Linked DNA regions of Cupriavidus taiwanensis LMG 19424. The protein of the gene in region 1 interacts with the protein of each later gene in a pairwise test. Links are inferred from orthologs where the notes say so. Each region holds a gene or a part of one and is shown on either strand. Other genes may lie near its edges. The genes, in order: RALTA_RS09210 and RALTA_RS00265.

Region 1 (9,552 bases):
TGGGCGGCGCGCTGGAGCGCCGAGTAGTACTCCAGGTGCGTGCAGATCACGCGCAGCCGCCGCGGGCCGGCCTCGACGGTCACTTCCAGCGCCACGCGGGGCATCGATGCCACGTGCGGATCCGCGGGCCACGGCAAGGCGTGCCGGAATACCTCGCGTACCGGCAGCCTTGTCGCAACCAGGTTGCCGAACTGCTTGTGCGCGCCATTGCGGTCGCGACGGTCGACGCCTGACGCGAACAGCACGTGATAGCCCGGCAGCAGTGCTGTCAGCTCGGCCACCTGGTCGATCCCCGGCTCGCCGCGCAGTTCCGTGAAGCCACGCGTGACTTCCTGCAGGCAGATGACGTCGGCATCTGCCATCGCGCGCAGCGTGTCCACCTGCCGCGCCAGGTCCACGCGCCCGTCCGCACCGCGGCCCCACTGGATATTCCAGGAAATCAGTTCCATACAAGGCCTCCGTCATCGATCGGACCGGTCTGGCATACAATCGCGCTTTCGTAAAACAATACGTCAGGTTTTCTCTGGTGTCCCAAGCCGTGTCCTCCCCACAAGAAACGCCCGCCGTCGCGCCCGCAGCCGCCGCACCGGGTGCCGCACCCGCCGCAAAAGAGGCCCGTGGCCGCGGCCATGCCAACGGCAATGCGCCCGGCGCCGACCCCGTGGTGTCGATCGACAGCCTCGACATGGAGGCGCGCGGCGTCGGCCGCCTGGTGAACGAGGACGGCACGCCCGGCAAGGTCATCTTCGTCGAAGGCGCGTTGCCCGGCGAGACCGTCAGCTACCGCAGCTACCGGCGCAAGCCCAGCTTCGAGCAGGCGCACCTGGGCGAGGTCCTGCAGGAATCGGTCATGCGCGTGAAGCCGGGATGCCAGCACTTCGGCGTCTGTGGCGGGTGCTCGATGCAGCATCTGGATTCGCGCGCACAGCTTGCCATCAAGCAGCGCGTGCTGGAAGACAACCTGTGGCACCTGTCCAAGGTGAAGCCCGACGTGGTGTTCCGGCCGATCGCCGGCCCGGACTGGGGCTACCGTTACCGTGCCCGCCTGACGGTGCGCCACGTGGTGAAGAAGGGCGGCGTGCTGGTGGGCTTCCATGAGCGCAAGAGCAGCTATGTCGCCGACATGACGCGTTGTGAAATCCTGCCGCCGCACGTTTCGGCCATGCTGGTGCCGCTGCGCGAACTGGTGGCGGGACTGTCGATCCGCGACCGCATGCCGCAGATCGAACTGGCCGTCGGGCATGAAGTGACGGCGCTGGTGCTGCGCATCCTCGAGCCGCTGACCGATGCCGACAAGGACCTGCTGCGCGCCTTTGCCGACCAGTACAAGGTGCAGTTCTGGCTGCAGCCCAAGGGGCCGGACACGGTCTACCCGTTCTATCCGACCGACGTCGAGCTGGCCTATACGCTGCCGGAATTCGGCATCCGCATGCCGTTCAAGCCGACTGACTTCACGCAGGTGAACCACCAGATCAACCGCGTGCTGATCGGCCGCGCGCTGCGCCTGCTCGATGCGCAGCCGGGCGACCGCCTGCTCGACCTGTTCTGCGGCATCGGCAATTTCACGCTGCCGCTGGCCACGCAGGGCAAGTCGGTGATGGGCATCGAAGGCAGCGAGGCGCTGACCACGCGTGCGCTGGCCAATGCCGAATACAACGGGCTGGCCGCCAAGACGGAATTCGCGTGCCGCAACCTGTTCGAAGTCACGGCAGACGACATCGCCGCGCTGGGCCGCTTCGACCGCTGGCTGGTCGATCCGCCGCGCGAAGGCGCGCTGGCGGTGAGCAAGGCGCTCGGCGAGCTGGCGCAGCAGGGCAGCGACGTGCTGCCGCGGCGCATCGTCTATGTGTCGTGCAGCCCCGCCACGCTGGCGCGCGATGCCGGTCTGCTGGTGCACGAGGCCGGCTACCGCCTGAGCGGCGCCGGCGTGGTCAACATGTTCCCGCACACCTCGCACGTCGAGTCGATCGCGGTGTTCGACCGCGACTGATCGCGGCGGAGTGCCCAAAAGAAAAGCCGGCCATTGGCCGGCTTTCGTCATGCTGCGGCGTCCGCCGTCATTCGCGGTTGCCGCCGAAGATGCCCAGCAGCGCCAGCAGGTTGGCGAAGACGTTGTACACGTCGAGGTAGATCGCCAGCGTGGCGGTGATGTAGTTGGTCTCGCCGCCGTTCACCACGCGCTGCACGTCGAACAGGATGTACGCCGAGAAAATACCGATCGCGATCACCGATACCGTGATCATCAGCGCCGGCAGCTGCAGCCAGATATTGGCCACGCTGGCCAGGATCAGCAGGATCACGCCGACGAACAGGAACTTGCCGAGGCCGGAGAAATCACGCTTGCTGACGGTGGCGATCGATGCCATCGCGCCGAACACGGCCGCGGTGCCGCCGAAGGCGTACATGATCAGCGCCGGGCCGTTCGAGAACGACAAGGTGACGCTGATCAGCCGCGACAGCATCAGGCCCATAAAGAAGGTAAAGGCCAGCAGCAGGACCACGCCCATGCTGCTGTTCTTGGTCTTCTCGATGGCGAAGAAGAAGCCGAACGCGATCGCCAGGAACAGGATCAGCGACAGGCCGGGGCTGCCCGCCATGAAGCTGAAGCCGGTGGCCACGCCGATCCACGCACCGAGCACGGTGGGGATCATCGAGAGGGCCAGCAGCCAGTATGTGTTGCGCAAGACCCGGTTGCGAACGACGACGTCAGTGACGGTCGACGCACTGTTGCCGAAACCGTAGGTGTTCAGCTTGTTATCCATGGTGACTCCTGTCTCAAAACGGTGAGGCGCCGGCGTTGCGAGACTTCAAATGCGAAGGCTCGTATGGAAGCCGGACGGAACCATCGTCAATGTGGCATCGGGCAGGCCGGATTGCAAGGGCGCGGTAGACCAATCGTCACCTGGCGCTGGCTCGCGTCCGTTCGACGCCGCTCACATTGGATGTTAGCGGCGGCGCTGCGTTCCGGGGATGACAAGGTTGTAATGTGCTGCTTTTGCAACTTGTGGACGGCGTGTGCATAAGGGGGTGGCGGGCACGCCGGAAGGTCCGCAAGACCCTCGAAACCGTCATAGTCTTCGTGCTAGAATTGCACGTTTAATCCATTTGTAACCCCTTCATTTTTCGGAGTTTTTCATGGCGATCGAACGCACCCTGTCGATTATCAAGCCGGATGCCGTGGCCAAGAACGTCATTGGCCAGATCTACGCCCGTTTCGAGGCCGCCGGCCTGAAGATCGTTGCTGCCAAGATGGTGCACCTGTCGCGCGGCGAAGCCGAGCAGTTCTACGCGGTTCACAAGGAGCGTCCGTTCTTCAAGGACCTGGTCGACTTCATGGTTTCCGGCCCGGTCATGATCCAGGCGCTGGAAGGCGAGAACGCCATTGCCAAGAACCGCGACCTGATGGGCGCCACCGACCCGAAGAAGGCCGAGAAGGGCACCATCCGCGCCGATTTCGCCGACAGCATCGACGCCAACGCCGTGCACGGCTCGGACGCTGCCGAAACCGCCGCCGTGGAAGTGGCCTTCTTCTTCCCGGGCATGAACGTCTACAGCCGCTGATCGGCTGCTGACTGATTACCAAGCCGAGTTTGCCGTCATGAACGATCTCGTCAACCTGCTCGACCTCGACGCGGACGCGCTCACCGCCTATTGCGGCGAGCTCGGCGAGAAGCCGTTCCGTGCGCGGCAACTGCAGCGCTGGATCCACCACTACGGGGCCAGCCGCTTCGACGCCATGTCGGATCTCGCCAAGTCGCTGCGCGAAAAGCTCGCGACCCGGGCCGAGATCCGCGCGCCTGCCGTCATCACCGACAACCTGTCGGCCGACGGCACGCGCAAGTGGCTGCTCGACGTGGGCGAGGGCAACGCAGTGGAGACGGTGTACATCCCCGAGGAAACGCGTGGCACGCTGTGCGTTTCCTCGCAGGCCGGATGCGCCGTCAACTGCCGGTTCTGTTCCACCGGCAAGCAGGGCTTTTCGCGCAACCTCAGCACCGGTGAGATCATCGGCCAGCTGTGGATGGCGGAGTTCGCCATGCGTGAGCAGCTGGGCCGCGGCCCCAAGGATGACCGCGTCATCTCCAACGTGGTGATGATGGGCATGGGCGAGCCGCTGCTGAACTACGACGCCGTCGTGCCGGCCATGCGCCTGATGCTTGACGACAACGCCTACGGCCTGTCGCGCCGCCGCGTGACGCTGTCCACCTCCGGCGTGGTGCCGATGATGGACCGGCTGTCGAAGGACCTGCCGGTGGCCCTCGCCGTGTCGCTGCATGCGTCCAACGACGCCCTGCGCGACGTGCTGGTGCCGCTGAACAAGAAATACCCGCTGGCCGAACTGATGGCGGCATGCCGTCGCTACCTGGAATTCGCGCCGCGCGATTTCATTACTTTCGAATACTGCATGCTGGATGGCGTCAACGACGGCGTCGAGCATGCGCGGGAACTGCTGAAGCTTGTCGCCGACGTGCCGTGCAAGTTCAACCTGATCCCGTTCAATCCCTTCCCCGAATCGGGCCTGAAGCGTTCCAACAACGAGCAGATCCGGCGCTTCGCGCAGGTACTGATGGACGCCGGCGTCGTCACCACCATCCGCAAGACCCGCGGCGACGATATCGATGCCGCCTGCGGCCAGCTGGCCGGGGAAGTGAAGGACCGCACCCGCCTGGCCGAACGCGGCAAGTTCGGCAAGATCACGCCGCTGGTGCCGGTCACTGCGAGCGGCCAGCCACGGGAGGCGCGCCCTGCATGATCCGTCTGATCGCTGCGGCCCTGCTGGGGCTGCTGATGTTGTCCGGGTGCCAGCTGCCGCATGCGCCGGCGCAGGATCTCCAGACCGCTTCCGACCAGACCGAGGCCAGGCGCCGGGCCGGCATCCGGCTGCAACTGGCCACCAATTATCTCGAGGCCGGCCAGACCGCGGTCGCGCTTGACGAGATCAAGCAGGCCATTGCCATCGATCCGTCGCTGGCCGATGCCTACCATGTGCGGGCGCTGATCTACATGAGCATGAACGAGCGGACGCTGGCCGAGGACAGCTTCCGTACCGCGGCATCGATGCGGGCCAATGACGGCGACCTGCTCAACAACTACGGCTGGTTCCTGTGCCAGCAAGGGCGTTACGGCGAGGCCGTGCCCATGCTGCAGCGCGCCGTGTCGGCCCCGTCCGCCGGCGGCCCGGTCAAGCCGCTGATCAGCCTGGGTGCGTGCGAGCTGCGCCAGGGCCATAGCGCCGAGGCGGAGAAGAACCTGAAGGCCGCGCTCGGCTACGACCGCAACAACCCGGTGGCGAACACCAACCTGGCGCTGGTGTTCTACCGGCGCGGCGATTACGTACAGGCGCGGCAGTACGTCCTGCGCGTCAACAACAGCCAATTTGTCACTGCGCAATCCCTCTGGCTGGGAGCGCGCATTGCCCACCGTCAGGGCGACGGCCGCACGCAGGATGCGCTGGGAGCGCAGCTGCGCAGCCGCTTCCCTGACTCGCGCGAGGTGGCCGCCTACGAACAAGGAGCATGGGATGAGTGAGCACGACCGCGCCGCAGGCCAGGCCGTACCGACGCAAGCAGTCGGCGGGGGCGCGCATGAGGGAGAACGTGAAGCCGCGGCGCGGGAGATCGGCGCGGCGCTGGCGCGCGAGCGCGAGGCGCAGCGGATGTCGGTCGAGGACGTCAGCGCACGGCTGAAGGTGGCGGCCAGCAAGCTGCGTGCGATCGAGGCGGCCAACCTGCAGGCGCTGCCCGACGTAACCTTCGCCAAGGGCGTGATGCGCGCCTATGCCCGCATGCTCCACGTCGATATCGACCCGCTGCTGGCGCGCTTCCAGCCGCGCCCGGTGGCGCAGGTGGCGGAAATCGCCCGCCAGCGCGAGGGTGGCATCAATGCGGCCTTCGACGACCGCAACCGCTTCCGCTCCGGCGGCAATGGCGGCCGCTGGATCTGGCTGGCGCTGGTCGCGGTTGGCGTGGCCGCCGGCATCTGGTTCGGGCTGGACCATATCCGCGCGTGGCTGGACGCGCGCAGCAGCGCCGCCGAGACGGTGGCGGCCGAGGCCCCGGCCGCGGATAACGCGGGCACTGAGGCCGGTATCGTGACCGCGGCGCTGCCGCCGGTCATGGCTGCCAGCGACTCGCCGGCACCGTCCGCCGAAACCATTCCCGCCAGCGCGGCGGCGGCGCCGGCAACGCCGGCAGCCACCACGGCTGCTGCTGCATCGGCTCCGGCGGCCCCGACGGCATCTGCCGCGGCAGCGCCGACGGCGCCCGCGGAGGGCGAGCTGCAGATCCGCTTTGCCGCCGATACCTGGTTTGAAATCCGCGACAATAGCGGCAAGGTCGTCATGGGTGGCACCGCCAAGGCCGGGCAGACCATGGCTGGCGGCGGTACGGGTCCGTACCGGGTGGTGATCGGCAACGTCAAGGGCGTCGAATCGTTCACGCGCGGCGGCACGCCGGTCGACCTGAAGGCCGCCAACCGCAACAACGTGGCGCGCCTGACGCTGCCCTGAGCTGGCGCGAGGTGCGGCAAGGTGCGTCTTTGCAAGGTGGTAACGCTATGAACCAACAGCTCTGTCTACCGGTCCTGCCGGGCCCGCTGCCGCGTCGCCAGACCCGCCAGGCGCGGGTCGCGTGGGGCGACAATGTGGTGACCATCGGTGGCGGCGCGCCGGTGCGGGTGCAGTCGATGACCAACACCGACACGGTCGATGCCATCGGCACCGCGATCCAGATCAAGGAACTGGCGCGCGCGGGTTCGGAGATCGTGCGCATCACGGTGAACACGCCCGAGGCCGCGGCGGCGGTGCCGTCGATTCGCGAGCAGCTCGACCGCATGGGTGTCGACGTGCCGCTGGTGGGGGACTTCCACTACAACGGCCACAAGCTGCTGCAGGACTATCCGGCCTGCGCCGAGGCGCTGTCCAAGTACCGCATCAACCCGGGCAACGTCGGCCAGGGCGCCAAGCGCGATACGCAGTTCGCGCAGATGATCGAGATGGCGTGCCGCTACAACAAGCCGGTGCGCATTGGCGTGAACTGGGGCAGCCTGGACCAGGACCTGCTGGCGCGGATCATGGACGAGAACGCCGGGCGCGCCGAGCCGTGGCCGGCGCAGAGCGTGATGATCGAGGCGCTGATCACGTCGGCCATCGATTCGGCCAGGAAGGCCGAGGAAATCGGCCTGCCGGGCAGCCAGATCATCCTGTCGTGCAAGGTCTCGCAGGTGCAGGAGCTGATTGCGGTGTACCGCGAGCTCGCGCGTCGCTGCGACTACGCGCTGCACCTGGGCCTGACCGAGGCCGGCATGGGCAGCAAGGGCATCGTGGCTTCCACGGCGGCGCTGTCGGTGCTGCTGCAGGAAGGCATCGGCGACACCATCCGCATCTCGCTGACGCCGGAGCCCGGCGCGCCGCGCGAGAAAGAGGTGTACGTCGGGCAGGAGATCCTGCAGACCATGGGCCTGCGCAATTTCACCCCGATGGTGATTGCCTGCCCGGGCTGCGGACGCACCACCAGCACGGTGTTCCAGGAACTGGCGGCCAGCATCCAGGCCTACCTGCGCGAGCAGATGCCGCAATGGAAGACCGCCTATCCGGGTGTCGAGGAAATGGACGTGGCCGTGATGGGCTGCATCGTCAACGGCCCCGGCGAAAGCAAGCACGCCAATATCGGCATTTCGCTGCCGGGCTCGGGCGAATCGCCGGCCGCGCCGGTGTTCGTCGACGGCGTCAAGGTGAAGACGCTGCGCGGCGAACGCATTGCAGAAGAATTCCAGGCGATCGTAGACGAATACGTTCGCACGCATTACGGCCCGGGCGCTGCACGGGACGGCAAAGAAGTGGCAGCCTGAGCCGGACCGGCCGGGGCCAGCAGCCTGACTAGAACAGAATGACGCAAACCGAGACCATGGCCGCCGCCGGCGCCGCCAAGACCGAACCCAAGGTACGCCCCGCCAAGGCCCTGCAGGGCGTGAAGGGCATGAACGACATGCTGCCGGCCGACGCGCCGCTGTGGGAGCATTTCGAGAATGCCGCGCGCGCGATGCTGCGCGCCTACGGCTACCAGCAGATTCGCACGCCCATCGTCGAGCATACCCAGCTGTTCGTGCGCGGCATTGGCGAGGTCACCGACATCGTCGAGAAGGAGATGTACTCCTTCACCGATTCGCTCAACGGCGAGCAGCTGACGCTGCGCCCCGAGGGCACCGCCGCGGCCGTGCGCGCCACCATCGAACACAACCTGCTGTACGACGGCCCCAAGCGCCTGTGGTACACCGGCCCGATGTTCCGCCACGAACGTCCGCAGCGCGGCCGCTACCGCCAGTTCCACCAGCTCGGTGCCGAGGCGCTGGGCTTCGCCGGTCCGGACGTGGACGCCGAGATCATCCTGATGTGCCAGCGCCTGTGGGATGACCTGGGGCTGACCGGCGTGCGCCTCGAGATCAATTCGCTGGGGCAGGCCGACGAGCGCGCGGCGCACCGCGAACAGCTGATCAAGTACCTGGAAGGCTTCCAGGACATCCTGGACGACGACAGCAAGCGCCGCCTGTACACCAACCCGCTGCGCGTGCTCGACACCAAGAACCCGGCGCTGCAGGACATGGCGGCCAACGCGCCCAAGCTGATCGACTTCCTGGGCGAAGAGTCGCTGGCGCACTTCGAGGGGGTGCAGCGCCTGCTGAAGGCGAACAACATCCCGTTCAAGATCAACCCGCGCCTGGTGCGCGGCCTCGATTACTACAACCTGACGGTGTTCGAGTGGATCACCGACAAGCTGGGCGCGCAGGGCACCATTGCCGGCGGCGGACGCTATGACCCGCTGATCGCGCAGATGGGCGGCAAGCCCGCGCCGGCTTGCGGCTGGGCCATGGGCATCGAGCGCATCATCGAACTGATCCGCGAAGAGGGCGTGGTGCCCGACGCCGTGGGGTGCGATGTCTACCTCGTGCACCAGGGCGAAGCCGCCGCGCAGCAGGCGATGGTCGCGGCCGAGCGGCTGCGCGACGCCGGCCTCGACGTGGTGCTGCATGCCAGCCCGGACGGCAAGGGCGGCAGCTTCAAGTCGCAGATGAAGCGCGCCGACGCAAGCGGCGCCGCCTATGCCGTTATCATTGGCGACGACGAAGTGGCCGCCGGCGTGGTTCAGGTCAAGGAACTTCGCCAGCGCGAGCAGGCCGAAGGCGGTGGGCAACAGGCCACCGTCCCGGCCGACGGCCTGGTCGATTACCTGATCGACGCCATGGTCGGCGCCAGCGAATAAACGCGCGCCGCTGCCTGACATCACGAGTATCCAACCAACGCAGGTGATTGCCTCGACATGGCTTACGATCTAGAAGAACAGGAACAGCTTGAAAATCTGAAGGCCTGGTGGCGCCAGTACGGCAATGCGCTGACCTGGGCGCTGATCGTCGCGCTGCTGGCGTTTGCCGGCTGGAATGGCTGGAAGTACTGGGAGCGCAAGCAGGCCGGCGAAGCCGCGGTGCTGTACGAGCAGGTGATGAAGGCCGCCGAGGCGCGCGATGCCGAGCGCATCAAGCGCGCCGCGACCGACCTGG
Region 2 (16,810 bases), 2.0 Mb from region 1 along the record:
CATGCCGACAGCGCGCGCCCGATACTGGTGCCGACCAGCCCGGCGGCATGCAGCCGTGCGGCGAAATTGCGGATATGGTGCGTCTGCAGCGCCAGCAGCGCGACACCCGGCGCATGCTGCGCCGCGTGCGCCTGCAGCACGCGCAGTTCGCGGGCATAGCCCGACAGCGTGTGCTCGGCCAGCTTGCGGCTGCCGCGCAGCCAGTCGAGATAGCGCGTGACCAGCGGATCTGGCGGCGGCGCCTCGCCGTCCGCGGGCGCGGACGATGGGACCACAGCGCGCGGCGGCCGGCGTGCAGTCATGGCGTTATCGCAAGGCCGCGGCTTCAGTCGCGCAGCCGGTTCAGCGCAGCGCCCGCCACTGCGCCGATCTGCGACAGGTAGGCGGTGCCCATGCCGTCGTGGAAGCGGCGCGGATCGGGCGAGCCCAGCACCAGCAAGCCAAAGGCCGCGCCACGCACGTCGGCGCCGGCCTCGGCCTCGCCGGCGCGCACCGGCACGCGCAGCGTCACCATCGCCAGCGAGGTGACATCGTCGCGCTCCAGCAGGCTGGCCGCCTCGAAGCCGCTGTTGCTGCCGCAATACGGTGCGCGCAGGCCTTCGGCAAAGATGCGCAGGTCTTCGCTGGCGCCCTGCGCCACTTCCATGTGCGCGTACTGCTCGGCGACATCCCAAAGCCTGAGCGCCACCGCCGGCACGTCGAAGACCTGCTGCAGGCCGTCCTGCACCGCATATGGCAGCGCATGCGAATCGGCCTCGGCCAGCAGCCGCAGTTGCCAGTCATGCAGGCGCTGCTGGGTGCGGTCGTTCTCGTGGCCATGGCGGACCAGGTCCGCCAGGCGCAGCTCCAGGCCCTTGTTCTTCTCGCGCAGGATTTCCATCTGGCGCTCCTGCAGCGACACAGCACGATGGCTGTGCGGGCTGGTCAGCTGCACCGCGGCCAGCAGCTCGGCATGCTCTTCGAAGAACTCGGGATGGCTCTGCAGGTAGGCGGCAACGTCTTGGGCGTTCATGGGGCGTGGACCGGTAGAGATAAAGTGGGTGGCAGTTTAGCAAAGCGGTCGTGACGGGCGCGGCGAAAACGCTCGATCCCACGCTGGCGGCTCCCTCTCCCGCTTGGGGGAGAGGGGAGCAAACCGCAGGCATGCCCCAGCCTACGTCTGGATCAGCCGCTTCTGCCGCGAAATGCTCATCAGGATGCCGATGCCAGCGCCCAGCGTCACCAGCGCGGTGCCGCCGTAGCTCAGCAGCGGCAGCGGCACGCCCACCACCGGCAGGATGCCGCTGACCATGCCCATGTTGACGAAGGCATAGGTGAAGAAGATCAGCGTGATCGAACCCGCCAGCAGCCGCGAGAACAGCGTCGGCGCATTGGCCGCGATAAAGAGCCCGCGGAAGATCAGCAGCAGGTACAGCACCAGCAGCACCGCGTTGCCGATCAGGCCGAACTCTTCCGAGTACACGGCGAAGATGAAGTCGGTGTGCTTTTCCGGGATGAACTCCAGGTGGGTCTGCGTCCCCTTGAGCCAGCCCTTGCCCTGGACACCGCCCGAGCCGATCGCGATGATCGACTGGATCGTGTGGAAGCCCTTGCCGAGCGGATCGCTAGTCGGATCCAGCAGCGTGCAGACGCGGTGCTGCTGGTAGTCGTGCAGCACCGGCCAGTTCACGCCGGGCGCGCATATGTCGTTCTGGAACGTGATCAGCAGCGTGATGGCGACCACCAGGATGCCCATCAGCGGCAGGATCAGCTTCCACGACAGCCCCGCGAAGTAGATCACGTAGAGGCCCGCGGCCATCACCAGCAGCGCGGTGCCCAGGTCGGGCTGCTTGGCGATCAGGCCCACCGGGATCAGCAGCAGGCCCAGCGCGACAATGAAGTCGAACCACCGGATCACGCCCTCGCGCTTCTGGAAGTACCACGCCAGCATCAACGGCATCGAGATCTTCATGATCTCGGACGGCTGGATCACCATGCCGACATAGAGCCAGCGGCGCGCGCCCTTGCGGATCAGGCCGAACATGGCCACCGCGATCAGCAGCGCCACCCCCACCGTATAGATCGGCACCGCCACCCGCATCAGGGTCTGCGTCGGCAGGTAGGCAATCACGAACATCACCACGTACGACAGCAGGATGTTGCGCAGCTGGTCCTCGACCCGGCCGGGCATGTCGATGGCGGCCGAGTACAGCGCCACGATGCCGGTGGCGAACAGCAGGAACACGATCAGCGAGAGCGGCTTGTCAAAACCGGTCAGCGCGGTCTTGACCAGGGACATGACGCGGCGTCGATCCATGCGCGTCTCCTTCAGCGGGTGGCGTCGGCACCGCTGGCTGCCTTGGCAGCGACCGGCTTGACACGTGGTTTGGGCGCGGGCGCCTTGGCCGGCACGACCGTCGCGGAGGCCGGCGCCGGGGTCTGCGGCTTGCTGTGGCCAAGCGCCTGCAGCATGCGCTGGTCCAGCGTCTGCACCGCCGAGGCCGGGGCAATCGCATCGGGATCCAGCGTCGCGGCGATCGCCTCGGGCGTCGGCAACTGCGCGGCCGAGGCCGCCGCCACCGCACTGGCGGCCGCGCCGCTGGCCGGGGCGCCGCCGCCGGACATCACCGTGGCGCTGGCAATACTGGCGGTCTGGCCGGTGGTGAACACGCTCGGCGTATCCACCGGCGCGCGGCCGGCGAGGCGCTCGCCGGCGGGCGGCGCGATCGCCTCCAGCTCGGCGGGCCACTTGCCGGTCAGGTAGTAGTCCATCACCTTGCGCGCGATCGGCGCGGCCACCGCGGCGCCGAAGCCGGCGTTCTCGACGATCAGCGCAATCGCGATCCTGGGGTTGTCGGCCGGCGCGAACGCCGTGTACAGCGAGTGGTCGCGCTTGTGCTCGGCGAGCGCGTGGTGGTTGTACTTCTCGCCCTTGGACAGGCTGTAGGTCTGCGCCGTGCCGGTCTTGCCCGCGGACTCGTAGGCGGCGCCGGCAAACACGCGCGCGGCCGTGCCCGAGTGCGTCACCGCCACCATGGCGCGCTTGATCACGTTGATGTCGGACTGCTTGAGCGGGATGGTGTAGCTTTCCTTGGGCACGGTCAGCGTGCGCTTGCGCGTGACCGCGTCTTCGATGGCCTTGACCAGGTGCGGCTTCATCACCTTGCCGTCGTTGACGATCACCGAGGTCGCCTGCGCCAGCTGCAGGATGGTAAAGCTGTTGTAGCCCTGGCCGATGCCCAGCGAGATGGTCTCGCCGTCATACCACTTCTGCTGCTCCGGCTTGCGGTAGGCCTTGCGCTTCCAGTCGGTCGACGGCAGGATGCCGCGGCTTTCGCCCTCGATGTCGATGCCCGTGATCTGGCCGAAGCCCAGCGGCTTCATGAAGTCGTGGATGCCGTTGACGCCCATGTCGCGCGCCAGCGCGTAGTAATAGGTGTCGCATGAATGCACGATCGAGCTGTGCATGTCGACCCAGCCATGGCCGCCCGGCTTGTCGTCGCGGAAGGTGTGGTTGCCCAGCGTGAAGTAGCCCGGGTCGGACATGCCCCATGCCGCGGTGCGCTTGCCGGTGGTGAGCGCCGCCAGCGCCATGAAAGGCTTGTAGGTCGATCCCGGCGGATAGGTGCCCCTGAGGGGCCGGTTCAGCAGCGGCTTGTCGGGCGAGCCGTTGAGCTCGTTCCAGGTAGTGGTGTCGATGCCCTCGACGAACAGGTTGGGGTCGAAGGTCGGCTTGGAGACGAAGGCCAGGATGTCGCCGGTGGACGGCTCGATCGCCACCAGTGCGCCGCGGCGGTTGCCATAGAGCGCCTCGGCCAGCTGCTGCAGGCGGATGTCGAGCGACAGGATCAGGTTGTTGCCGGGCGTGGCGGGCGAAGTGGACAGCGTGCGGATGGGTCGGCCGCCCGCGCTGACTTCCACTTCCTCGAAGCCGGTCAGCCCGTGCAGCTCGCTTTCGTAGCTCTGCTCCAGGCCGATCTTGCCGATGTAGTTGGTGCCCTTGTAGTTGTCGGCATCCTTGCGCGGGTCATACTTCGCGCCGTCGGCATCGTTGGCCTCGTCCATGGCCTCGATGCGCTCCTGGTCGCGCTGCGAGATCCGGCCCAGGTAGCCGATCACGTGCGAGGCCGACTCGCCCAGCGGGTACTGGCGGAACAGCCGCGCGCGCACGTCGACGCCGGGGAAGCGGAAGCGCTGCGCCGAAAAGCGCGCCACCTCTTCGTCGGTCAGCTGGCTGCGGATCGGCAGGCTTTCGAAGCTGCGCGATTCCTCCATCAGACGCTTGAAGCGGCGCCGGTCGCGCGGCTGGATCTCGACCAGCGCCGACAGGCCTTCGATGGTGTTTTCCAGCGTATCGGTCAGCTTGGACGGGGTGATCTCCAGCGTGTACGCCGAATAGTTGCGCGCCAGCACGATCCCGTTGCGGTCCATGATGATGCCGCGGTTGGGCTCGATCGGCGCCACCGAAATCCGGTTGTCCTCGGCCTTGGCCGAGTACTGGTCATGCTTGTACCACTGCAGCCACAGGAAGCGCGAGAACAGCAGGCCGAAGCAGATCACCGTAAACAGCGCCGCCGCCGCCACGCGGATGCGGAAGCGGCCGATTTCCAGTTCGACGTTGCGGATTTCGGTCATGATACTGCGTGGCCTGGAGGCATCGGTGGTGGGCGATGATGGCGATAGTGGCGATGGCGGGCGATGGCGGCGTCAGATCGGCCGGGTCTCGTCGACATCGGTCGAGCGGCGCTGTGGCGCCAGCAGCAGGCTGGTGGCCAGCGGCCACAGCAGCGCCTCGATCGCCGGCGCCAGCAGCAGCGGCCAGCCCGGCAGCGGCGCGCCCATGGCCAGCCGGATCAGCACCGGCACCGCGTGCGCGATAAACAGCAGCGGCAGCACGTGCAGCGCCTGGGTATAGACGGTGAACCACAGCACGCGGCGGTGGATGGTGATGGCGAAGTAGGCCAGCAGCGTGTAGGCCAGCGCATGCTCGCCCAGCAGGCGCGCATCGTGCACGTCCATCAGCAGGCCCAGCAGGAAGGCCACGCCCATGCCCACCTTGCGCGGCTGGTGGATGTTCCAGAACACCAGCACCAGCGCCACCATGTCCGGGATCCACAGCGTGGTGCCCCACGGCATCAGGTTGAACAGGAACGCCAGCACGAAGCTGAAGGCGATAAAGGCCGGATTGACCGGCCGCAGCAGGTATTGGGGATTGGTCACCGTGGTGCCTCCTTGGCGGGCGAGGCCTTGGCGGCCGCGGCGCTGTCGGCGGCGGCGCGTGCCGCGGCCGACTTGGCGCCCTTAACCGGCGCTTCCGGCCGGGCCTCGACCGCTTCGCGCGCCGGGATGTTGGCGTCGTAGCGCACCACCAGCAGCTGGCGGTGCGCGCGCACGCCGGCGACCGGCTCGCAATAGACGCGCGAGAACGCGGTATCGGCCTTGCGCTCGATCTGCACGATCTTCGCCACCGGCAGGCCCGGCGGATAGGTGCCATCCAGGCCCGAGGTCACCAGCAGGTCGCCCTGCTGCAGGTCGGCGGCGGCGGCCATGAAGCGCAGATCCAGGTGGCCCGCGCGGGCGCCGCCGAAGGCGACGCTGCGCAGCCCGTTGCGCACCACCTGCACCGGAATCGCCTGGTCCTTGTCGGTCAGCAGCGTCACCTCGGACTGGAACGGCGACACGCGCGTCACCTGCCCGACCACGCCGCGCTCGTCGATCACCGGATAGCCGGCGCGCAGGCCGTGCTGGCTGCCCTTGTCGATGACGATGCGCTGGCTGTACGGGTCGCGCGCGTCATACAGGATCTCGGCCGCCGTCACCGGCGTGGCCGACTGCTGTGCCAGGCCCAGCAGCTTGCGCAGCTGGTTGTTCTCGGCCTCGAGCTGAGCCTGGCGCACCGAGGCCTGGGCTTGCTGCACGGCGTTCTGGCGCAGCTCGCGGTTCTCGGTGGCGAGCGTCGCCGACGACTGCGCATAGTCGAACATGGTGCGCAACGCGTCGCGCGGCGCCAGCACCAGGCGCTCGACCGGCATCAGCACGGTGGCGGCGACCTGCCGCCCTACGCGCAGCGCGTCGAAACGGGCATCGACCACCAGCAGCGCCAGCGCGATGCCCACGTACAGGACCAGCCTGGCGACGGCCGAGGTGCCTTGCTTGAAGAGCGGCGGAGGGGAGTAATCCATTTACCCGAACAAAGGCCGGAGGCCACGCGGAAACGCCCCGCCGCCCGCCGTGCCGCGCCCCGGCCCCTGGCGGGGACAGGCGCGGCACGGTCGGGCGGCGGGAGCTGCCAGGGCCCGGCCCCGGCGGATGAGGCGCCGCGACGCCGCCATGATCGGTCGATCCGGCAGGCCGCGCATCGCCACGTGAGCGTCCTTCTTACTCGTAGGAGAAGATGCTGCCGAGCTTGTCCATGCGTTCCAGCGCCATGCCGGAGCCGCGCACCACGCAGGTCAGCGGGTCTTCGGCGACCAGCACCGGCAGGCCGGTTTCCTCGGCCAGCAGGCGGTCCAGGTCGCGCAGCAGCGCGCCGCCGCCGGTCAGCATCATGCCGCGCTCGGCGATGTCGGCGCCCAGTTCGGGCGGGGTCTGTTCCAGCGCGATCTTCACCGCGGACACGATCTGGTTCAGCGGATCGGTCAGGGCTTCCAGGATTTCGTTGGACGACACGGTGAAGGCGCGCGGGATGCCTTCGGACAGGTTGCGGCCCTTGACTTCCATCTCGCGGACTTCGGAGCCCGGGAAGGCCGAGCCGATTTCCTTCTTGATCGCCTCGGCGGTCTGCTCGCCGATCAGCATGCCGTAGTTGCGGCGGATGTAGTTGACGATGGCCTCGTCGAACTTGTCGCCGCCGACGCGCACCGAGCCCTTGTAGACCATGCCGCCCAGCGAGATGATGCCCACCTCGGTGGTGCCGCCGCCGATATCCACCACCATCGAGCCCGACGGCTCCGACACCGGCAGACCGGCGCCGATCGCCGCCGACATCGGCTCCTCGATCAGGTAGACCTGGCTGGCACCGGCGCCCAGCGCCGATTCGCGGATGGCGCGGCGCTCGACCTGGGTCGAGCCGCACGGCACGCAGATGATGATGCGCGGGCTCGGGCGCAGCAGCTTGCTGTCATGCACCATCTTGATGAATTGCTTGAGCATCTGCTCGGTCACGGTGAAGTCGGCGATCACGCCGTCCTTCATCGGGCGGATCGCCTCGATGTTGCCCGGGACCTTGCCCAGCATCTGCTTGGCTTCCTTGCCCACCGCCGTGATGGTCTTCTTGGCGTTGGGGCCGCCTTCCTGGCGGATCGCAACGACCGAGGGCTCGTCCAGCACGATGCCCTTGTCGCGCATGTAGATCAGCGTGTTGGCGGTGCCGAGGTCGATCGCCAGGTCGTTGGAGAAGTAGCTGCGGAGAAATCCGAACATCAGGAATCCTGTCTGTGATGGTGTTCGCGGGTAGGCGAAGTGGCCGGCGCCGCGAGCGGCCCGGCCACGCATGGCTTGGGTGTTGAATACGGAATGGTTCTCGGCTTCCCGGCCCGCCCACGCTCCGGCGCGGGGGACCCGCGGGATGCTGGATGGGAGTCGGGTTCGGCACCGCCGCGTCTTGCCAGGCAGGCTGGCCCTACGGGAACCTTTGATTAGACCTCGCGAGAAAGTTCGCGACAATGCGCACAAAAATGTGCAGGCACCGGCGCGTCGCGGCCCGTGGCATTGGGGCGTGTCGCGGCCGGCGGCAAAGGCCTAATCAGAGGACCCAGGTTTCCCTTCGGGCACCTTCGGCCGCCGGGCACGGCGGGCCAGCGGGGGGCGGGCGCGCGGCAAAGTGACGAAGGCGTTGCCAAAGGTCGGGAGCACGCAATGATACCTTATAATTCCTGCTGCTTCGGGCGTTTACGGCCTGAAAAACCCTGTAATTCCGACGACTCCGTTGCGCCGTTGCAGCGCTCCCGGAGCCGCCCTGCCCGACCGCGCGGCGCCACCGCCGCACGGCTGGCCGCCGGCCGCTGCCGGCACCTTCCGCATACGAGCATCCGACCCACCACGCCATGGCCCTCGACCTATCCGACGTCAAGCGCATTGCCCACCTCGCCCGCATCGAAACCAGCGATGACGAGGCCGCCCAGACGCTTGCGCAGCTGAACAACTTTTTCTCGCTGGTCGAGCAGATGCAGGCGGTCGACACCACCGGCATCGAACCGCAGGCGCACCCGCTGTCGGCAGTGCGCGACATGGTTCAGCGCCTGCGCGAGGACGTGGTCACCGAAACCGACCGCCGCGCAGACTATCAGCGCCCCGCGCCCGCCACCGAAAACGGCCTGTACCTGGTGCCCAAGGTCATCGAATGACCCTTGTCCGGCCGTGCCGCCACGCGCCACGTGCCGCCGCCAGTACAACACCCCTGATGCCAACCGACTGTCATGCCCTTTTCCGCTGATTCCGTGACCTCCCTGCGCCAGCTAGCCGACGCCCTGGCCGCGCGCACCGTCTCCGCCGAGGAACTCGCGCGCGAGTACCTGGCCCGCATCGAGCAGGCCGCCGCGCTCAACGCCTTTATCCATGTCGATGCCGAGCTGACCCTGGCCCAGGCCCGCGCCGCGGACGAACGCCGCGCGCGCGGCGAGGCCGCGCCGCTGACCGGCGTGCCGGTCGCGCACAAGGACGTGTTCGTCACGCGCGGCTGGCGCGCCACCGCCGGCTCGAAGATGCTCGGCAACTATGAAAGCCCGTTCGACGCCACCGTGGTCGAGCGCATGGCCGCCGCCGGCATGGTCACGCTGGGCAAGACCAACATGGACGAGTTCGCGATGGGCTCGTCCAACGAGAACTCGCATTTCGGCCCGGTGCGCAACCCGTGGGACGCCGGCCGCGTGCCCGGCGGCTCGTCGGGCGGCTCGGCCGCGGCCGTCGCCGCCGGCCTCGCGCCCGCCGCCACCGGCACCGACACCGGCGGCTCGATCCGCCAGCCGGCATCGTTCTCGGGCATCACCGGCATCAAGCCGACCTACGGCCGCGTGTCGCGCTACGGCATGATTGCCTTCGCCTCGTCGCTGGACCAGGGCGGCCCGATGGCCCACACCGCCGAGGACTGCGCGCTGCTGCTCAACGCCATGGCCGGCTTCGACCCGAAGGACTCGACCAGCATCCCGCCCGCGCAGGGCGGCGTGGACGAGGACTACACCCGCCTGCTGGGGCAGCCGCGCGCCGGCGCTACGGCCGAGCGCCCGCTGGCGGGCCTGCGCATCGGCCTGCCCCGGGAGTACTTTGGCAAGGGCCTGTCGGCCGACGTGGAACAGGCCGTGCGCGCCGCGCTGGCCGAATATGAAAAGCTGGGCGCCACGCTGGTCGAGGTGTCGCTGCCCAAGACCGAGCTGTCGATCCCGGTGTACTACGTGATCGCGCCGGCCGAGGCCTCGTCGAACCTGTCGCGCTTCGACGGCGTGCGCTACGGCCACCGCGCCGCCGAGTACCGCGACCTGCTCGACATGTACAAGAAGACCCGCGCCGAAGGCTTCGGCGCCGAGGTCAAGCGCCGCATCCTGGTCGGCACCTACGTGCTGTCGCACGGCTACTACGACGCCTACTACCTGCAGGCGCAGAAGATCCGCCGCATCATCGCCGACGACTTCCAGCGCGCCTTTGCCCAGTGCGACGTGATCATGGGCCCGGTGGCGCCGACGGTGGCGTGGAAGCTGGGCGAGAAGACCTCGGACCCGGTGCAGATGTACCTGGCCGACATCTTCACGCTGTCGACCAGCCTGGCCGGCCTGCCCGGCATGAGCGTGCCGTGCGGCTTCGGCGAGGGCAACATGCCGGTGGGCCTGCAGCTGATCGGCAATTACTTCGACGAAGCGCGCCTGCTGCAGGCCGCGCACGCGTTCCAGCAGGCGACCGACTGGCACCTGCGCCGCCCGGCCAAGGCCTGACCATGAACCCGACCTTCCTCCGGCTGCTCGCCGCCCTGGTATTCGCCACGCTGGCGGCAGGCTGTATCCAGCTGCCGATCATCGGCAAGCCCACGCCGATCGCCAGCCGCGACATCGACCTGGCCGGCGACTGCCGCCGCACCGAGGAGGACGGCTTCCGCGAAGACGCGCAGCTGCGCATCTCGGACAACAGCGTGCAGCAGTTGTCGTGGAAGCTGTGGGTCGGCAAGCGCGGCTCGTGCAGCTTCAACCTGGCCGAGTTCCGACAGGTCCAGAAGAAGCCGCATATCGAACTGCGCGCCAACGACGGCAGCGGCTGCAAGCTGATGGTCTGGCAGGACCCGCGCCGCGTCACGCTGGCGCATGCCAACTGCCAGCAGCGCTGCACGCCCGGTATCTATGAACAGGCCTGGCCGGTGATGTTCGAGCCCGGCAGCGGCGGCTGTGCCGCCACGCGCTGAAGTCGCCTAAGCCACAGCAACCGTCCATGGTCCACGCACCCGTCACTCCGCAACACGCGCCGCGCCCCGCACGTCCGGCGGGCGCGTGGCTGAGCGCCGCGGTGGCGCTGGGATGCAGCGCATGGCTGGCCGGCGCCGCGGCGCATACGCCGGACCTGCCGGCACCCGCGCTGGACGCACCGGCACCGCTGACGCCGGCGGGCGTGCTGGCGCCCAACGCGGTGAGCCGGGCCGCGCCCGCTTCTTCGGCGGCGGCCAGGGCTGCCGTCGCGCCCGTGCCCGCGCAGCGGGTCCAGCTGCGCGGCGATGCCGCCACGCCGGCGCTGACCGCCTACTGGTTCCTGCCGCGCGAAGGCGCCACGCCGCGGGCGTTGCCCGTGGTGGTGGCGCTGCACGGCTGCGGCGGCCTGCTGGCCCAGGGCGCGCGGCGCGACGGCACGACGGCCGCCACGAGCACCGTCGCCGGCACGACGGATGTTTCCGCACTGCTGCAGCAACGCTACCGCGAATACGCGCACTGGCTCACCGAACGCGGCTATGCGGTGCTGATGCCCGACAGCTTCAGCGCGCGCGGCAAGCCCCACGGCATTTGCGCCGAGCCCATCGATAACCGCGCCATCGACGAGCGCACCCGCCGCGCCGACGCGCTCGCCGCGCTGCGCTGGGTGGCGCAGCAGCCCGCGGTCGACGCCTCGCGCATCGTGCTGCTGGGCTGGTCGAACGGCGCGCAGGCAGTGCTGGCCACCGTCGATGCCAGCCGCCCGTGGCCGGCCGGCACGCCGCCGGTCGAGCGCGCGGTGGCGTTCTACCCGGGCTGCAAGCGCGCGGTGCAGCAGCACAGCTTCCGCCTGCGCTCGCCGCTGCTGCTGATGATCGGCGGCGCCGACGACTGGACCCCGGCAACCCGCTGCGCCATGCTGCAGAGCGCAGTGCAGGCGCGCCAGCCGGGGGCGCGCTTCCGGCTTGAAATCTACCCGGGCGCCTATCACGGCTTCGATGGCACCAGCGAGCTGCATCGGCGCACCGACGTGCCCGCCGCCGCCATGCGCAAGAGCCAGAGCGTCACCGTTGGCGGCGACGCGGTGGCGCGCGTGGCCGCGCTGGCACAGCTCGACTCCTGGCTGGCCAGTCCCGACCCCTGACCGGCACGCAAGACCAGACAGAACACCAGGGCGGCGCTGCCGCTCCCCCGCAACAGACAACACCCAAAGAACCGAACAGGAATACCGCCATGCAATGGGAAGTGGTGATCGGCCTCGAAACGCACGCGCAGCTGTCGACGGCCTCCAAGATTTTTTCCGGCACCTCCACCGCCTTCGGCGCCGAGGCCAACACGCAGGCGTCGCCGGTGGACCTGGCGCTGCCGGGCGTGCTGCCGGTGCTCAACCAGGGCGCGGTCGAGCGCGCCATCCAGTTCGGCCTGGCGATCGGCGCCACCATCGCGCCGCGCAGCATCTTCGCACGCAAGAATTACTTTTACCCGGACCTGCCCAAGGGTTACCAGATCAGCCAGTACGAGATCCCGGTGGTCCAGGGCGGCACCATCACCATCCAGGTCGAAGGCAGGAAGGGCGAGTTCTACGAGAAGACCGTCAACCTGACGCGCGCGCACCTGGAAGAAGACGCGGGCAAGTCGCTGCACGAAGACTTTGCCGGCATGACCGGCATCGACCTGAACCGCGCCGGTACGCCGCTGCTGGAAATCGTCACCGAGCCCGACATGCGCAGCGCCGCCGAAGCGGTGGCCTACGCCAAGGCGCTGCACTCGCTGGTGGTGTGGCTGGGCATCTGCGACGGCAATATGCAGGAAGGCAGCTTCCGCTGCGACGCCAACGTGTCGGTGCGCCCGGTCGGCCAGAAGGAATTCGGCACGCGCCGCGAGATCAAGAACCTGAACTCGTTCCGCTTCCTGCAGCAGGCCATCGAATATGAAGTGCAGTGGCAGATCGCCGAGATCGAGGACGGCCGCAAGATCCAGCAGGCGACCGTGCTGTTCGACCCGGACACCGGCGAGACCCGCGCCATGCGCACCAAGGAAGACGCGCACGACTACCGCTACTTCCCCGACCCCGACCTGATGCCGCTGGAGATCGAGCCGGCCTGGGTCGAGCGCGTGCGCGATGCGCTGCCGGAGCTGCCGGCCGCGATGCAGGCGCGCTTCGTGTCGCAATACGGCCTGTCGGCGTATGACGCGACCACGCTGACCGCGACCAAGGCCTTCGCCGCCTACTACGAGGCCGTGGTTGCCGACGCCGGCGCCGCCAACGCCAAGCCCGCCGCCAACTGGCTGATGGGCGACGTGTCGTCGCAGCTGAACCGCGAAGGCATCGCCATCGACGACGCACCGGTCCGGCCGGCGCAGCTGGCAAAGCTGCTGGCGCGCATCGCCGACGGTACGGTGTCGAACAACACCGCCAAGAAGGACGTGTTCCCGGCCATGTGGGCGGGCGAGCACGACGGCGACGCCGACGCCATCATCGCGGCCAAGGGCCTGAAGCAGATGTCCGACAGCGGCGAGCTGGAGAAGATCATCGACGACGTGCTGGCCGCCAATGCCAAGTCGGTCGAGGAATTCCGCTCGGGCAAGGAAAAGGCGTTCAACGCGCTGGTCGGCCAGGCAATGAAGGCGACCAGGGGCAAGGCCAATCCGGCGCAGGTGAATGAGTTGCTGAGGAAGAAGCTGGGGTAAGGCCGCCTAGTCCTTTCCAACCCGCCGGTTTGCTACCCTTTTGCCAGTAACCGGTGGTTGTCGTCCCCGCGCAGGCGGGGACCCAGTGGCTTTTAGTTCCCCTTCGGGACTTCAAAGACGCTGGATTCCCGCCTGCGCGGGAATGACGGGAGTTTGAGGCTTCAGTGGATGTCGAGCAGCTTGCATGGGCAATTCCTCCCTACATCCCCGCCCTCCCCTTCACCGTCTCCTCCAGCAGCGACCTCAGCTTCGCCAGCGCCCCCGTGTCCCCGCGCGCCGCGGCGCGCGCGTACCAGATCTTCGCCTGCTCGATATCCTGGTCGACCACGCCGGGCTCGCCACGCTCATAGAAGCTGCCGACGATGTACTGCGCGCCACCGTCTCCCGCGCTCGCCGCGCGCTGGTACCACGCAAACGCCTGCCCGTAGTCGCGCGGCACGCCGCGTCCGGTGAAATAGTTCGTCGCCAGTTCCATCTGCGCCTGCACGTGGCCGCCCTGCGCCGCGCGCTCATACCAGCGGTTCGCCTCTTCCAGCGATTTCGGCACCAGCTGGCCGCGCTCGTAAAGATCGCCCCAGGTGTATTGCGCATGGGTCATGCCGTTGTCGGCCGCCTTGCGCAGCCATACCAACGCCTCTTGCGGCCGCGCGGCGGTGCCTTCGCCGCGCAGCAGCATCATCGCGTAGTTGAATTGTGCGAGTCGGTTGCCCTGGCGCGCGGCGCCGGCAAAACCCCGCAAGGCCTCGTCGAAGCGGCCAGATTCGTAAGCCGCTACCGCATCGCGGGTCTGCGCCTGCGCGGGCGGAGGCGGCTGGGGGGCGCCGGCGGCGGTTGGCACAAGCAGCCATGCGCAAAGCATGCCGGCCAGCATGGCGGCACGCGAGGGATGGGCTTTCGACATGGCGGACTCCGGGCGCGAGGCCTTCTTTGCTCCAGTGTAGGAGTCCGCAGGGGCAGCAGGTAGCGGCTGGATTATTGGCGCGAATAATCGACAAGAAAGAAATCACGACCCGATCATTCGTCGCGCCAATAAATCGAACCGAGGCTCAGATCCACCCCGCACGGTGCAGACGCCGCCACAGCGCGCCACAGGCCAGCGCGGTGACGCCGATCACGGCCGGATAGGCATAGTGCACCTTCAGCTCCGGCATGAAATCGAAGTTCATGCCGTACAGGCTGAACACCACGGTCGGAATCGCCAGGATCGCGCCCCAGCCGGCCAGCCGCTTGACCACTTCGTTCTGGCCCACGGTCACCAGCGCCAGGTTGACCTGCACCGCCGTGGTCAGCATCTCGCGCACCACGTCGAGCGTGCGCACCAGCCGGCTGGCGTGGTCCTCGATATCGCGGAAATAGGCGCGCAGCTCCTTCGGCACCAGCTCTTCGTGCAGCCGGATCAGCTGGCCGCACATGTCCTCGACCGGGCTGACCGCATTGCGCAGGCGCAGCACCTGGCGCTTGATCTGGTACAGGCGCTCGATCGCGGCGCGGTCGAATTCGTCGCGGAAGATGCCCTGCTCCAGCGCCTCGAAGGTGTCCTCCAGGCGCGTGACGATGGGCAGGTAATGGTCGACGACAAAGTCCATCAGCGCATACAGCACATAGCCGGGCCCGTTCGCCAGGCCCTGCGGGTCGTGCTCGCAGCGCTCGCGCACCGGCGCATAGGTGCTGCTCGCGCCGTGGCGGACCGATACCACGTAGTTGGGTCCGACGAACAGATGGGTCTCGCCGACCACCACTTCATCCTGCACCAGTTGCGCGGTGTTGAGCACCACGAACACGGAATCGCCGTAGGCCTCGAGCTTGGGCCGCTGGTGCGCATTGGTCGCGTCTTCGACCGCGAGGTCGTGCAGGCCGAAGGCCTGCTGGGCCTGCCGCAGGAGCGCCAGCTCGGGCTCGTGCAGGCCCAGCCAGACGAAGGTGCCAGGCACGGCCAGCACCGCCGGGATTTCTTCCATGCTTACCGTGCCGAGCCGCTTGCCCTGCCGGTAAGCCACGCAATTGACGATGGCGCCCATGGAAACTCCGCTGATCAGATGGCGCAATCGTAACAAGGCTTTGCATGGTGCCGGGACCGCGCGGTGCCGATGCCGCGCAAGCCGCCCCGGCCACACTTGCGGCGGGCCATGGGCATGCACATGGAGCCCACGCGCCACCTGCGGTACATATCGATCCAATTGTTACAGTTCGCGACAGATACAACGTTAGAATGTGGCATTTCCACGGTCACCCGGCTATGTCCCAGAAGAAATCGCCACGCTTCGAGCTGCGCAGTGGCAACGTCGACGCCCTCCTTCTCGCCCTCCAGACCGCCGACATGGCTGCGCTGCGGGATGACCTCCTCACCCGCTTCGAAGCCACTCCCGACTTCTTCTCCAATGACGTGATCGCGCTGGACCTGCGCGCGCTCGACGATGACGGTGAAGTCGCGCTCGGCACCGTGATCGACACGCTCGCCACGCTCAAGGCCCGCGCCATCGGCGTGGTGGCCCGTGCCGGCCAGCGCGAGTGGGCCGAGCGCTTCGGCCTGCCGCTGCTCGACAGCCAGGCCCGCCGCAACGGCGCCGCCGAGCGTGCCGCCGAGGCCAGGGCCGCCGCCGCCGCGGAACAGGCCGCCGCGGAACAGGCGGCGCGCGAGGAAGCCGCCCGCGCCGCGGCGCAGGCGGCCACCGACGCGGCCGTGGCCGCCGCCGTGCGCCAGCACCAGACCCTGCTGATCGACAAGCCGCTGCGTTCGGGCCAGCAGGTCTACGCGCAGGGCGACGTGGTCATCATGGACGTGGTCAGCTACGGTGCCGAGGTCATCGCCGAAGGCAACATCCATATCTATGCCCCGCTGCGCGGCCGCGCGCTGGCGGGTGTCAAGGGCAACACCGCCGCGCGCATCTTCAGCACGTGCATGGAGCCCGAACTGATTTCCATCGCCGGCATCTACCGGACCGCGGAGCAGACGCTCCCGGCCGACGTGCACGGCAAGACCGCCCAGGTGCGCCTGGCCGATGAAAAACTGATCCTCGAAGCGCTGCGGCTCAAGTAACCGCGGCGTTCCCGGAACCGGATCATAGAGAGCGCAAGCTTCAACTTATTACTGGACCAAAGAGCCATGGCAAAAATCATCGTTGTGACCTCCGGCAAGGGAGGCGTCGGCAAGACCACCACCAGCGCCAGCTTTGCCGCCGGCCTGGCCCTGCGCGGCCACAAGACAGCCGTGATCGACTTCGACGTCGGCCTGCGCAACCTCGACCTGATCATGGGTTGCGAGCGCCGCGTGGTGTATGACCTGATCAACGTGGTGCAGGGCGAAGCCAACCTGCGCCAGGCGCTGATCAAGGACAAGAAGTGCGAGAACCTGTTCATCCTGCCCGCCTCGCAGACGCGCGACAAGGACGCGCTCACGCGCGAGGGCGTCGAGAAGGTGATCAACGGCCTGATCGAGATGGATTTCGAATACATCGTCTGCGACTCGCCCGCCGGCATCGAGTCGGGCGCGCTGATGGCCATGTACTTCGCCGACGAGGCGCTGATCGTCACCAACCCCGAAGTGTCGTCGGTGCGCGATTCGGACCGTATCCTCGGCATCCTGGCGTCCAAGACCAAGCGCGCCACCGAGGGCGGCGAGCCGATCAAGGAACACCTGCTGATCACCCGCTACAACCCCAAGCGCGTGCACGGCGGCGAGATGCTGTCGCTGACCGACATCCAGGAGATCCTGCGCATCAAGCTGATCGGCGTGGTGCCGGAATCGGAAGCGGTGCTGC

What was found.
Region 2: the proteins of RALTA_RS09210 (region 1) and RALTA_RS00265 interact in binary tests that used the Escherichia coli proteins (3 or more experiments, as listed by UniProt). The link is inferred for Cupriavidus taiwanensis LMG 19424 from one-to-one orthologs.

Annotation. Positions count from the first base shown.
Region 1 is NC_010528.1:2,013,264-2,022,815, reverse strand. The notes cover bases 4,516-7,514. They hold RALTA_RS09210 (RodZ domain-containing protein), read left to right. Parts: upstream 4,516-5,521; coding sequence 5,522-6,508; downstream 6,509-7,514. Other genes in these bases: ispG (flavodoxin-dependent (E)-4-hydroxy-3-methylbut-2-enyl-diphosphate synthase), read left to right, coding at 6,556-7,514; pilW (type IV pilus biogenesis/stability protein PilW), read left to right, coding at 4,750-5,529; rlmN (23S rRNA (adenine(2503)-C(2))-methyltransferase RlmN), read left to right, coding at 4,516-4,753. In the rest of the region: RALTA_RS09240 (endonuclease/exonuclease/phosphatase family protein), read right to left, coding at 1-449; 23S rRNA (uracil(1939)-C(5))-methyltransferase RlmD, read left to right, coding at 686-1,990; RALTA_RS09230 (Bax inhibitor-1/YccA family protein), read right to left, coding at 2,058-2,762; ndk (nucleoside-diphosphate kinase), read left to right, coding at 3,136-3,561; more of rlmN, read left to right, coding at 3,599-4,515; more of ispG, read left to right, coding at 7,515-7,848; hisS (histidine--tRNA ligase), read left to right, coding at 7,887-9,257; RALTA_RS09195 (YfgM family protein), read left to right, coding at 9,315-9,552.
Region 2 is NC_010528.1:44,700-61,509, reverse strand. What follows is about bases 5,380-8,372. They hold RALTA_RS00265 (rod shape-determining protein), read right to left. Parts: upstream 7,402-8,372; coding sequence 6,358-7,401; downstream 5,380-6,357. Other genes in these bases: gatC (Asp-tRNA(Asn)/Glu-tRNA(Gln) amidotransferase subunit GatC), read left to right, coding at 8,025-8,324; mreC (rod shape-determining protein MreC), read right to left, coding at 5,380-6,161. Outside these bases: RALTA_RS00295 (tyrosine recombinase XerC), read right to left, coding at 1-302; RALTA_RS00290 (DUF484 family protein), read right to left, coding at 326-1,012; rod shape-determining protein RodA, read right to left, coding at 1,154-2,296; mrdA (penicillin-binding protein 2), read right to left, coding at 2,308-4,614; rod shape-determining protein MreD, read right to left, coding at 4,687-5,199; more of mreC, read right to left, coding at 5,196-5,379; Asp-tRNA(Asn)/Glu-tRNA(Gln) amidotransferase subunit GatA, read left to right, coding at 8,397-9,902; RALTA_RS00250 (hypothetical protein), read left to right, coding at 9,905-10,363; RALTA_RS00245 (dienelactone hydrolase family protein), read left to right, coding at 10,390-11,505; Asp-tRNA(Asn)/Glu-tRNA(Gln) amidotransferase subunit GatB, read left to right, coding at 11,595-13,052; RALTA_RS00235 (tetratricopeptide repeat protein), read right to left, coding at 13,252-13,953; RALTA_RS00230 (magnesium and cobalt transport protein CorA), read right to left, coding at 14,099-15,070; septum site-determining protein MinC, read left to right, coding at 15,289-16,089; septum site-determining protein MinD, read left to right, coding at 16,156-16,810. UniProt on the Escherichia coli protein: Forms membrane-associated dynamic filaments that are essential for cell shape determination. Acts by regulating cell wall synthesis and cell elongation, and thus cell shape.